DNA from 2 places in the Nonomuraea marmarensis genome. Region 1 is predicted to be linked to the other one. Evidence: riboswitches for the same ligand, from Rfam matches in the RefSeq annotation. Region 1 holds a riboswitch; the other holds the start of a gene.
What was found. A riboswitch is a leader RNA that binds a small molecule or an ion and turns the genes downstream of it on or off. The one in region 1 is predicted to bind glycine.
Positions count from the first base shown of each region.

Region 2: another riboswitch for glycine. It lies ahead of gcvP (aminomethyl-transferring glycine dehydrogenase); the one in region 1 lies ahead of gcvT (glycine cleavage system aminomethyltransferase GcvT).

Region 1 is NZ_JBICRM010000003.1:383,994-390,038, forward strand. It holds gene ACFLIM_RS07275 (L-serine ammonia-lyase) at 1-1,080, opposite strand, end outside; gene gcvH (glycine cleavage system protein GcvH) at 1,135-1,524, opposite strand; gene gcvT (glycine cleavage system aminomethyltransferase GcvT) at 1,521-2,606, opposite strand; glycine riboswitch at 2,641-2,737, opposite strand; glycine riboswitch at 2,738-2,835, opposite strand; gene ACFLIM_RS07290 (hypothetical protein) at 2,930-3,757, shown strand; gene ACFLIM_RS07295 (gamma-glutamyl-gamma-aminobutyrate hydrolase family protein) at 3,852-4,541, opposite strand; gene ACFLIM_RS07300 (3-oxoacyl-ACP reductase) at 4,555-5,319, opposite strand; gene ACFLIM_RS07305 (aldehyde dehydrogenase family protein) at 5,324-6,045, opposite strand, start outside.
Region 2 is NZ_JBICRM010000020.1:53,188-59,232, reverse strand. It holds gene gcvP (aminomethyl-transferring glycine dehydrogenase) at 117-2,954, opposite strand; glycine riboswitch at 3,009-3,121, opposite strand; glycine riboswitch at 3,122-3,219, opposite strand; gene ACFLIM_RS29320 (MerR family transcriptional regulator) at 3,242-3,862, opposite strand; gene ACFLIM_RS29315 (bifunctional nuclease family protein) at 4,010-4,480, opposite strand; gene ftsR (transcriptional regulator FtsR) at 4,613-5,266, opposite strand; gene ACFLIM_RS29305 (FHA domain-containing protein) at 5,334-5,846, opposite strand.

The sequences.
Region 1 (6,045 bases):
CTCCGTGAGGGCGGCCGAGGCCATCGAGCAGGCCGAGCCGACCTCTCCCTGGCAGCCCACCTCGGCGCCCGAGATCGAGGCGTTCTCCTTGAACAGCACGCCGATCGCGGTCGCCGTGAGCAGGAAGCGGACCACGCCCTCGTCGTCCGCGTGCGGGACGAAGCGGGTGTAGTACGTCAGGACGGCGGGGATGATCCCGGCGGCGCCGTTGGTGGGGGCGGTGACGATGCGGCCGCCCGCGGCGTTCTCCTCGTTGACCGCCAGCGCGAACAACGTCACCCAGTCCATCGCCTGCAGCGGGTCCTTCTCCGCCGGCTCCGACTGCAGGCGGCGGTGCAGCTGGTTGGCGCGGCGCTTGACCTTGAGGCCGCCGGGCAGGACGCCTTCCTTGGAGATGCCGCGGCGCACGCATTCGGACATGACCTGCCAGAGGTGCAGGATCCCCGCGCGGATCTCCGCCTCGGTGCGGCCGAACGCCTTCTCGTTCTCCAGCATGAGGGCGGAGATCGACAGGCCCGTGTTCGAGCAGTGCTTGAGCAGCTCCTCCCCGGTGGTGAAGGGGTAGGGGAGGACGGTGTCGTCCGGCTTGATGCGGTCGGCGCCGGTGGCGTTCTCGTCCACGACGAAGCCGCCGCCGACCGAGAAGTAGACCTTCTGCCTGAGCTCCGAGCCGTCGGCGGAGTACGCGGTGAAGCGCATGCCGTTCGGGTGCTCGGGGAGGGAGATCTTGCGTTCGAAGACGAGGTCCTGGCCCACGACGAAGGGGATCTCGTGCGTACCGTACAGTTTGATCTTGCCTGAGGTACGCATCTCGGCTACGCGGCCTTCGACGGAGTCCACGTCGACCAGCTCGGGCTTCTCGCCGGACAGGCCGAGCAGGACCGCCTTGTCGCTGCCGTGGCCCTTGCCGGTCAGGCCGAGCGAGCCGTACAGGATCGCCTCGACGCGGGCCACGCGCGGCAGGAGGCCGTCCTCGTGCAGCCCGCGGGCGAACTTGTGCGCGGCCGCCATCGGGCCTCCCGTGTGGGAGCTCGACGGGCCGATGCCTATCTTGAAGAGATCGAAGACGCTGATCGCCATTGATGTGCGCCCTTCATGAAAGGCCGGGGCCCGGATGGGGCCCCGGCGGATGGGTCAGGACTCGCCTGAGGTGAGCGCCGTGTACTCCTCGGCGGTGAGCAGGTCCTCGGCCGCGCCTTCCGTACGCACCCTGAACATCCAGCCCTCGCCGTACGGGTCGCTGTTGGCCAGGCCAGGGTCGTCCACGACGGCCTGGTTCACCTCGACGACCTCGCCGCCGACCGGCGTGTAGATGTCGCTCACCGACTTGGTCGACTCCACCTCGCCGATGGAGTCGCCCGCTTCGACAGTCGAACCGACCTCGGGGAGCTGCACGTAGACGACGTCACCAAGGGAGTCGGCGGCGAAGGCCGTGATGCCCACGGTCACGGTCAGGCCGTCGTCGAGTCCGGCCACCCACTCGTGCTCCTTGGTGTAGCTCAGGTCGTCAGGGATCTTGCTCACTTGTTCCTCCTGTAAAAGGGCAGCTCTACCAGGTCCATAGGTTCATGGCTGCCCCGGATGTCCACAGCCAGGCCTGCATCGGCGCCGGTGTCCACGTAGGCCATCGCGATGGGCCTGCCCAGAGTCTGGGAGGGCGCACCGCTGGTGACCTCGCCGACGACGGCGCCGTCTTTGGTGACCGGGTAACCGTGGCGCGGCACCCGGCGGGTCCGCGCGACCAGGCCGACGAGCCGGCGCCGGGGCGGGTCGTCTTTGACCGCCTCGAGCGCCGACCTGCCGACGAAGTCGCCCGGCTTGTCGAATTTCACCACCCTGCCCAGTCCCGCGTCGAACGGGGTCAGCTCGACGCTGAGCTCGTTGCCGTACAGCGGCATGCCCGCCTCCAGCCTGAGCGTGTCGCGGCTGGACAGGCCGGCGGGCTTGAGTCCGTGCGGCTCGCCCGCCGCCATGAGCGCGTGCCACAGCGGCACCGCGTCCTGGTTGGCGACGAACAGCTCGAACCCGTCCTCCCCGGTGTAGCCGGTACGTGCGATGAGCGCCTGCCGGCCGTCGACCAGCCCCGGCAGGCCCGCGTAGTACTTGAGCCCGTCGAGGTCGGCGTCGGTGAGCGTGGCGAGGATCTCCTGGGAGCGAGGCCCCTGTACGGCGATCAGCGCGTACTGGTCCGACCGATCCTCGACCACCACGTCATACGCTTTAGCACGATTTTTCAGCTCATCCGCGACTTTTTCGTAGTTTGAGGCGTTTGCCACGACCATGAACTCCTCGTCCCCGAGCCGGTAGACGATGAGGTCGTCGAGCACCCCGCCGCGCTCGTTCACGATCATGGTGTACCTGGCCCGCCCGGGCGTGAGTGCCGACAGGTGGCCGACCAGCGCGTAGTCGAGCGCCTGTCCGGCCTGCGGCCCGGTCAGGAAGATCTCACCCATGTGCGAGAGGTCGAACAACCCGGCCGCCTCGCGAACGGCCTTGTGCTCCGCGGACTCGCTCCCGTACCGGAGGGGCATGAGCCACCCCGCGAAGTCGGTGAGCGTGGCGCCGAGGCTCTCGTGAACGTCTCGTAGCGGTGTAGGTCGGGACATTTGTCGCACCTCAGGACAGGATTGGATGCCAGCATCCTCCCCCTCTGTCATCGATGCCTGAGAGCTTCGCCCGAGTTTTGCCGGACTTTCACCTTCGGCGAGGCCCCGCAGGCCTGCTTTCCAGAGGTCACCTCGGCCGCGCGGTCCTTTGCCTTGAGAGGTTTGCGGGGAGGGCTTGCTCCTTCAGGGACCCTGACCGGCTGTCAGGGTGCTCTCCCGCACGGTTTCGCCGGTGATGTCCGTCAAGCCTAGTGCCGTGATGGGGGTGTTGTCGCGTTCTGATCTCTTGTGAACCGCCTCGGGGACGGTGACGTCCAAGGGGTATGAATCGGCGAACAGCGGCTCTCGGTCTGGTCGCCGCCCTGACCCTCGCGTCCTGCGGAGCCCAGGAGGCCGCCGCGCCGCCTCGGTACCAGGCCAGCCTGACGGTGCTCGAAGGTGGCGGGCATGGCCCCCAGCTGTGCTCGATGGTCGCCCAGTCGCTCCCGCCGCAGTGTGGCGGCCCCGACGTCGTGGGTTGGGACTGGAGCAAGGTGGCGCATGAGTCGGTGAGGGGCGTGAAGTGGGGGTCGTACCGGGTGGTCGGCACCTGGGACGGCGCCCGGCTGACCCTGACGGAGCCGCCGGGCGAGCCCGCCCGGGCGGATCCGGAGGCCGAGGACAGGTTCGCGAGCCCGTGTCCCGAGCCCGAGGGCGGCTGGCGGCCGATCGATCCCGCGAAGACGACGGAGCGGACCATGAAGGAGGCGATGGAGCGGGCCAGGACGGCCGAGGAGTTCGCCGGCACGTGGATCGACCGGCTCGGGCCGCAGCCCGACCCGGCCAAGGAGGAGGAACTCGATGCGCGGCGTTACGTGCTCAACCTGAGGTTCACCGGCGACCTGTCGGGCCGGGAGGCGTGGATCCGGGAGGTGTGGGGCGGTGCGCTGTGCCTGACCGGCGCCCAGCGCACCGAGACCGAGCTGCACCGGATCCAGCGGGCGATCGAGGCCGAGCTGGCCGGCGGCATGGTCTCGACGTCGCCCGACGAGATCGCGAACCGGGTGAACGCGGTGGTCTGGCTGGCCACCGACGACCTGCGCCGCAGGCTGGACGAGAAGTACGGCGGGGGGGCCATCGCGCTCGACGGCATGCTCAAGCCGGTCGGCTGAGGGTACGCCTGGTCGAGTCGGCCGGTTGAGTGCCCGCTGGTCGAGCCGGTCCGGTGACCGGCGCCGCTGGCCGAGCCGTGCGTGCCGTTCGTCCTCAGCAGGCCGCCACGAGGGCCTCGAAGAGGGCACAGTCCTCGGCCGCCTCCGGGTGCCACTGCACCGCCATCGTGAAGGCACCCGAGTCCGGCTCCACCGCCTCGATCGTGCCGTCGTCGGCGGTGGCGGTGGCCGTGAGGCCCGGGGCGAGGCGGTCGATGGCCTGGTGGTGGTAGTGCGGGACCGTCACCGGGTCCGTGCCCAGGGCCTTGGCCAGGCGGGTGCCGGGCTTGGCGATGATCGGGAGGGGACCGAAGCGGCCGGGCTCGGGGGAGTGCCCCGCGTGCCCGACCACGTCGGGGAGGTGCTGGTGGAGGGTGCCGCCGAGGGCGACGTTCAGGACCTGGAGGCCGCGGCAGATGCCGAGGAACGGCAGGCCCGCGTCGAGGGCCTCGGTCAATAGGGCAAACTCTGCCTCATCCCGAAATTTCCGGATATAGCCGGTGCGGTCGTGCGGCGGCTCGCCGTACCTCGCCGGGTCGATGTCGCCGCCCCCGGCCAGGATGAGGCCGTCCAGGCGGCTGACGACCTGCGCGGGATCGCCGGCCGGGGGCAGCACGACGGGCTGGCCGCCGGCGCGTACGACCTGTTCCACGTACATGTACGGGAGCAGCGCGACGCGCAGCTCCCACACCGTGAACTTCGCGGGCTCGACGTAGGACGTGATGCCGATGACGGGACGCCGCACGACGTTGTGCCTCCTAGAGCGGGGTGACGTAGGCGCCGGAGATGCCGCCGTCCACCAGGAACTCGCTGCCCGTGATGAACGACGCGTCGTCGCTGGCCAGGAACGCCACCGCGGCCGCGATCTCGGAGGCCTCGGCGAAGCGGCCCACCGGAATGTGCACCAGCCGCCGCTGCGCCCGTTCCGGGTCCTTGGCGAACAGCTCCTGCAGCAGTGGCGTGTTCACCGGGCCCGGGCACAGCGCGTTCACCCTGATGCCCTCCCTGGCGAACTGCACGCCCAGCTCGCGCGACATCGCCAGCACGCCGCCCTTGGACGCCGTGTACGAGATCTGCGACGTGGCCGAGCCCATCACCGCCACGAACGACGCCGTGTTGATGATCGAGCCCTTGCCCTGGCGCCGCATGTACGGGATGGCGTGTTTGCAGCACAGGTAGACGCTGGTCAGGTTCACCTCCTGGACGCGGCGCCAGGCGTCGATGCCGGTCTCCAGGATCGAGTCGTCGTCGGGCGGCGAGATGCCGGCGTTGTTGAACGCGATGTCCACGCCGCCATAGGTCTCGAACGCCGTCCCGAACATCCTGACGACGTCGTCCTCGCTGGTCACGTCGGCCCTGACGAAGATCCCGCCGACCTCGCCCGCGGCCTTGGCGCCGGCCTCCTCGTCGACGTCCACGCACACCACCTTGGCGCCCTCGTCGGCGAACCGGCGGGCCGTGGCCAGTCCGATGCCGCTGCCCGCGCCGGTGATGACGGCTACGCGGTCCTGCAAACGCTGCATGTAACTACTCCGATGAGATGAAGACGTTCTTGGTCTCGGTGAACGCCGCCAGGGCGTCCGGGCCGAGCTCCCTGCCGAGGCCGGACTGCTTGAAGCCGCCGAACGGGGTCCAGTAGCGGACGGAGGAGTGCGAGTTCACCGACAGGGCGCCCGACTCGACCGCCCTGGCCACGCGCAGCGCCCGCCCGACGTCGCGGGTCCAGATGGAGCCGCTGAGGCCGTAGGGGGTGTCGTTGGCGATCCGCACGGCCTCCGCCTCGTCCTCGAACCGGACCACCGACACCACCGGGCCGAAGATCTCCTCGGTGAACGTCCGGTCCGTGACGTCCGGGGTCAGCACGGTCGGCGGGAACCAGTAGCCCTTGCCCTGCGGGCAGGATCCCTGCAGGTAGGGGGTGCCGTGGACGAAGCCGCGCACCCGGTCGAGGTGCTCGGCGCTGATCAGCGGGCCCATCTCGGTGCTCTCGTCGCGCGGGTCGCCGACCACGACGTTCTGTACGGCGGGGGCGAGCAGGGCCATGAACTCGTCGTACGCGGCGGCCTGGACGAGAATCCTGGACCGGGCGCAGCAGTCCTGCCCCGCGTTGTCGAAAACGGCATAAGGCGCAGTTTTTGCCGCCTTTTCCAGGTCTGAGTCCGCAAAGATGATATTTGCGGATTTGCCGCCTAGTTCCAGCGTGACGCGCTTGACCTGCCGCGCCGCCTTGGCGGCGATCTCCTTGCCGA
Region 2 (6,045 bases), on a different contig from region 1:
ACCGGCCTCCCCGATGACCCACTCGATGATCCCACGCTACTCCGCGCGGCTCAGCGCCCCCGCCAGGGGTCAGTCCTCGTACGCGAAGCGACGAGGACACACGCCCGCAGAGCGAACTAATCCTCGTAGGCCTCCAGCGGCGGGCACGAGCACACCAGGTTGCGGTCCCCGTAGGCCTGGTCGATGCGCCGCACCGGCACCCAGTATTTCCCGTCACGCAACGACGGCAGCGGATAGGCCGCCTCGGACCGCGAGTACGGGTGCCGCCACTCGTCCGCGGTGACCGACTCGGCCGTGTGCGGCGCGTTCCGCAGCGGGTTGTCCGTCCTGTCGTAGTCCCCGGACGCCACCTTGGAGATCTCCCCTCGGATGGCGACCATCGCGTCCACGAACCGGTCGAGCTCCCCGAGGTCTTCGCTCTCGGTCGGCTCGATCATCAACGTGCCCGCCACGGGGAACGACATGGTGGGTGCGTGGAAGCCGTAGTCGATGAGCCGCTTGGCCACGTCGTCCACGGTGACGCCGGTCTCCTTGGTGATCTGCCGCAGGTCCACGATGCACTCGTGCGCCACCAGCCCGCCCCGCCCTGTGTAGAGCACGGGGAAGTGCGGGGCGAGCCGCCGCGCCAGGTAGTTCGCCGACAGGATGGCCTGCTCGGTGGCGGCGGTGAGCCCGTCGGAGCCCATCATCCTGATGTACGCCCACGAGATCGGCAGGATCCCCGCGGACCCGTAGGGCGCCGCCGAGACGGGCCCGACCGGCGTGCCGTTGTGCAGCGGGTGCCCGGGCAGATAGGCCGCCAGGTGGCCGCGCACCGCCACCGGGCCGACGCCGGGGCCGCCGCCCCCGTGCGGGATGCAGAACGTCTTGTGCAGGTTGAGGTGGGACACGTCGGCCCCGAACTCGCCCGGCTTGGCCAGCCCGACCAGCGCGTTCAGGTTGGCCCCGTCCACGTAGACCTGGCCGCCCGCGTCGTGCACCTTGGCGCACACCTCGATGATCGTCTCCTCGTAGACGCCGTGCGTCGACGGGTACGTCACCATGATCGCGGCCAGCGCGTCACGGTGCTTGTCGATCTTGGCGTCGAGGTCGGCCAGGTCCACGTTGCCGTCGGAGTCGCAGGCCACGACCACGACCCGCATGCCGGCCATGACGGCGCTGGCCGCGTTCGTGCCGTGGGCGGAGGACGGGATGAGGCAGACGTCGCGCCCGCTCTCGCCGTTGGCGCGGTGGTAGGCGCGGATGGCCAGCAGCCCGGCGAACTCGCCCTGCGAGCCCGCGTTCGGCTGGATCGAGACGGCGTCGTAACCGGTCACCTCGGCCAGCCAGCCCTCCAGCGTGCCGATCAGCTCCAGGTAGCCCTCGGCCTGGTCGGCGGGCGCGTACGGGTGGATCGCGGCGAACTCGGGCCAGCTGATCGGCTCCATCTCGGTGGTCGCGTTGAGCTTCATCGTGCAGGAGCCGAGCGGGATCATCGAACGGTCGAGCGCGATGTCCTTGTCCTGCAGCTTGCGCAGGTAACGCAGCATCGCGGTCTCGGAATGGTGGCTGTGGAAGACCGGGTGCGTCAGGTACGCCGACTCGCGCAGCAGCGCGGCGGGCAGCGCGTCGGCGTCCAGGCCCACGTCTGTGCCGTCGCCTGTGCCGTCGACGCCGAACGCGGCCCACACCTTGGTCACCTCGGCGGCCCCGGTCTTCTCGTCGCACGAGATCGACACGTGGTCATTGTCGACCTGCCACAGGTTGACGCCCTGCTCGACGGCGGCGGCGACCACGGAGGCGGCCCGGCCGGGCACGCGTACGAGCACGGTGTCGAAGAACTCGCGGTGCACGACCTCGAGCCCCGCCTCGCGCAGCCCGCCCGCGAGGGCCACGGCGTGCCGGTGCACCCGGTGGGCGATCCCGCGCAGCCCCTCGGGGCCGTGGTAGACGGCGTACATGCCGGCGATGACGGCGAGCAGGACCTGGGCGGTGCAGATGTTGCTGGTGGCCTTCTCGCGGCGGATGTGCTGCTCGCGGGTCTGCAAGGCCAGCCGGTAGGCGGGGTCGCCGTCGGCGTCCACCGACACGCCCACCAGGCGTCCGGGGAGCTGCCGCTGCAACCCCTCGCGTACGGACATGTACGCGGCGTGCGGCCCGCCGAACCCGAACGGCACCCCGAACCGCTGCGAGGACCCGATCGCGATGTCGGCCCCCAGCTCGCCAGGAGCGGCCACGAGGGTCAGGGCCAGCAGGTCGGCGGCGGCCACGACGAGCGCGCCCGCCTCGTGCGCGGCGGCGGCCACGGCACGGAAGTCGCGCAGCCGCCCGGAAGCGCCCGGGTACTGGACGAGCACGCCGAAGCACTCGGGCAGCCCGCCCCCCAGGGAGTCCTCCACCAGCGTGATCCCGAGCGGCTCGGCCCGGGTGGCGAGCACGGCCTTGGTCTGCGGCAGGGTGTCGGCGTCGACCACGAACACACTGCTCTTGGACTTGCCCGCGCGCCGGGCCAGCGTCATCGCCTCGGCGGCGGCCGTCGCCTCGTCGAGCAGGGACGCGCCCGCGACGGGCAGGCCCGTCAGGTCGGAGACGACCGTCTGGAAGTTCAGCAGCGCCTCGAGGCGGCCCTGCGAGATCTCCGGCTGGTACGGGGTGTAGGCGGTGTACCAGCCCGGGTTCTCCAGCAGGCTGCGGCGGATGACGGCGGGCGTGACGGTGTCGTGGTAGCCCAGCCCGATCATCGAGGTGAGCACCCGGTTGCGCCCGGCGAGGGCGCGCAGCTCGGCGATGGCCTCGGCCTCGCCTGCGGCGGCGGGCAGCTTGAGCCGGTCCTTGGCCCTGATGGCCTCGGGAACGGCCACGGCCACCAGGTCCGCCACGGACTCGAAGCCCACGGCCTCCAGCATGCGCTGCTGCTCGGACGCCGATGGCCCGATATGCCTGGAGGAGAACGGCGGAACGGACAGATCGGTCATGGAGATGCCTCCCGAGGCTATGGAGACCGGCGCCAGGGCGCGGACGAGTGCCGGATCTCCCCCTCTGTCAGCGCGAGCTCATCGCGACCTGAGAGCTTCACCCCGGGACAGGGGCTTGCACCGTCGGTGAGGCACACCTGGCGGGCGCGCCTGCTTTCCAGAGTTGCCTCGCCCGAGCGGTACAGGATGCCTGAGAGATTCCGGGGAGGGTTGCTCCTTCGGCGCTCCGGGACCTGGGGTCCGGAGACTCTCCCGCACGGGGTCGTCAGCCTTGCTGTCCTAGATTACTAGACTATGCGGCGCGCTCGTCGCCGCCGGGCTAGCTCGTCAGCGGGGTGGTCGGCCGGGACGGTGTCCTCGACCGCCGCTCTTTCCCCCGGCAGCTCCGCGAGTGAGCCCTCGACCTCGCGCCAGACCCGGCCGAGCGCGATGCCGAACACGCCCTGGCCGCCCTGGAGCAGGTCGATCACCTCGTCGGCCGAGGTGCACTCGTAGACGCTGACGCCGTCGCTCATGAGCGTGATCTGCGCGAGGTCGGCCACCCCGCGGTCACGCAGATGCTGCACGGCGGTGCGGATCTGCTGCAGCGACACCCCGGTGTCGAGGAGCCGCTTGACGACTTTGAGCACCAGGATGTCGCGGAAGCTGTAGAGCCGCTGGGAGCCCGAGCCCTGCGCGGCTCTTATCGTGGGCTCCACGAGGCCGGTGCGCGCCCAGTAGTCGAGCTGCCTGTAGGTGATGCCGGCCGCCGCACAGGCCGTCGGCCCGCGGTATCCGATGTCGCCCGGCAGCGCCGCCGGCTGCTCGTCGAAGAGCAGACCCTGCTCCCCGGCACGCTGCCGCGCGCTCTCACGCCGCACCGGATCTTCCTGGCCGGCCGTCTTTCCCTCGCCGCTGCTGACCGCCACGCGGACCTCCGGCTTTCTCTCATCCCGCGGCCTGATCTGGGGGTTCGTAAAGGGCGACCACGGGTTTCACTTGCACCGTAGGACCGTGACCATGCCCAGTCAACGATCCGGCTCGGCGCGTCGTGAAGCGTAAATGCACCGAAATACCTACCCCGCCCTGCCGAAGTCTTCGGGAGTGATCGTGTCAAGGAACTCCCTGAACTTCTCCACCTCGTCCTCCTGGTCGTCCGGGATGATCACCCCGGCCTCCTGGACGACCTCCTCGCTGGCGAAGATGCGCGCCCCGGTGCGCAGGGCGAGCGCGATCGAGTCGGAGGGCCGCGCGCTCACCTCCACCCCATTGGAGAAGACCAGGTCGGCGAAGAAGATGCCATCGCGCAGGGCGACGATGTTGACCGCCCGCAGGCCGACGCCCAGGGCGCTCAGCACGTCTCGGAAGAGGTCGTGGGTGAGCGGTCGCGGCGGCGGCTCCTCAGCCTGGGCCAGCGCGATGGCCGTCGCCTCGGTCATGCCAATCCATATCGGCAGGAACCGCTCCCCGTGTGCCTCCTTGAGCAAGACGATCGGCTGATTTGTGGGCATTTCTACACGAACGCCCACGACCTCCATCTGCAACACGGGCTGCTCCGTATTCCTGACCGGTCACCCGGCACAGCTATTTGGTCGTCGCTTCTGCTGACTGGCTTCTGCATTTCAACGTAACACCCAGCGGGCCTGGAATGTGCCCTCCCCTCCCAGCTCGCTACGGTCTCAGCGCCCCAGGACGGACCGGACGCCCGTACGCACAAGGGATGCGTGCAGGTCGAGCAGGAGGGTGGAAATCTCCCTGGCGACCTCGTCGGCCTCGCCGATGGCGCCGGGGGCGCGCCGTTTGAGTATGGGGGCGACGGTCTGCTCGACCAGGCCGCACTCGCGTTCGGCCGCCGCCTTGACCGCGCGCAGATGGCGGGCGTGCAGGCCGAAGCGGGCCAGGGCGCCGACGCTGCGCGCCACGTTGAGCGCCTCCTCGTCGTAGCGCCGGGCCACCGCGGCGAGCAGGCCGTAGTCCTCTAGCTCGTCGAGCGTCTCCTCGTCGATCCCCGCGGCCTCGAGCAGCTCGGCCCGGCTGAGCCTGACCTCCTGCTTCTGCTGCACGGCGCGCGGGCGGCCGAAGCTCTCCGCCATCCTGTCCTTGATCACCCGCAGCGGCAGATAATGGTCACGCTGCTCGGTGAGGATGAAACGCAACTGCTCCACGTGCAGATGGGTGAACTTGCGGTAGCCGGAGGGGCTGCGCTCGGGCTCGATCAGCCCCTCGCCCTCCAAGAACCGGATCTTGGAGATCGTCACATCGGGGAACTCGCCCTGGAGCAGCGCGAGCACCTCCCCGATGCTCATATGCGAGCGTGCCGCCTGTGCGCTCATCCGGCCGCCTTCGCCGGCCACCTGAGCGCACACGCGGCTGTGTCTACCGGTCGCTCGCTTCGCTCGCTCATGCGCCGGCGTTGACTCGCATCAGGAAGACGAGGCGGAACTTGCCGATCTGCACCTCGTCTCCGGAATGCAGGGGGACCTCCTCGATCCGCTCCCTGTTGACATAGGTGCCGTTGAGGCTGCCCACGTCGCGCACGGAGAACTGGCCGCCGCGGTGGCGGTAGAACTCGACGTGGCGGCGGGAGACCGTGATGTCGTCGAGGAAGATGTCGCTCTCCGGGTGGCGCCCGGTCGTGGTCAGGTCCTTGTCGAGCCGGAAGCGACTCCCCTGGTTGGGCCCCCTGGTCACGGTGAGCAACGCCGCGCCGGGCGGCAGCTGCTCGACGAGCGCCCGCTCGGCCAGGAGCATGTCGCCTGTCTCAGCCTCGTACGCCTCGATTCCCGCGACGGAGATCGTCGATGTGGTGTCCCCGGAGACCTCGGGTCTGGTCAGCGGTGACCCACAGCGGGAACAGAAACGGGCATCCTCGGGGTTGGCGTGCCCGCACTGCGTGCAGTAGACGCTCGGCATCGATCGGCTCGGCCTCCTACCGCGAAGACGCGGCGACGGTGCTCTGGGGCGCGCCTCGCTTCGCTTTTTCAAGTTTGCGAATGCCGCAACTTACGCTGATCAGCGGCAAAGGTCAAGGCGGGGCGCTGGACTTTGGTTTGGACGCAGACAAAGTTACCGCCGCCCCCGCCCCGTGGTCCATGCCGCCGCGCGTTTCTAC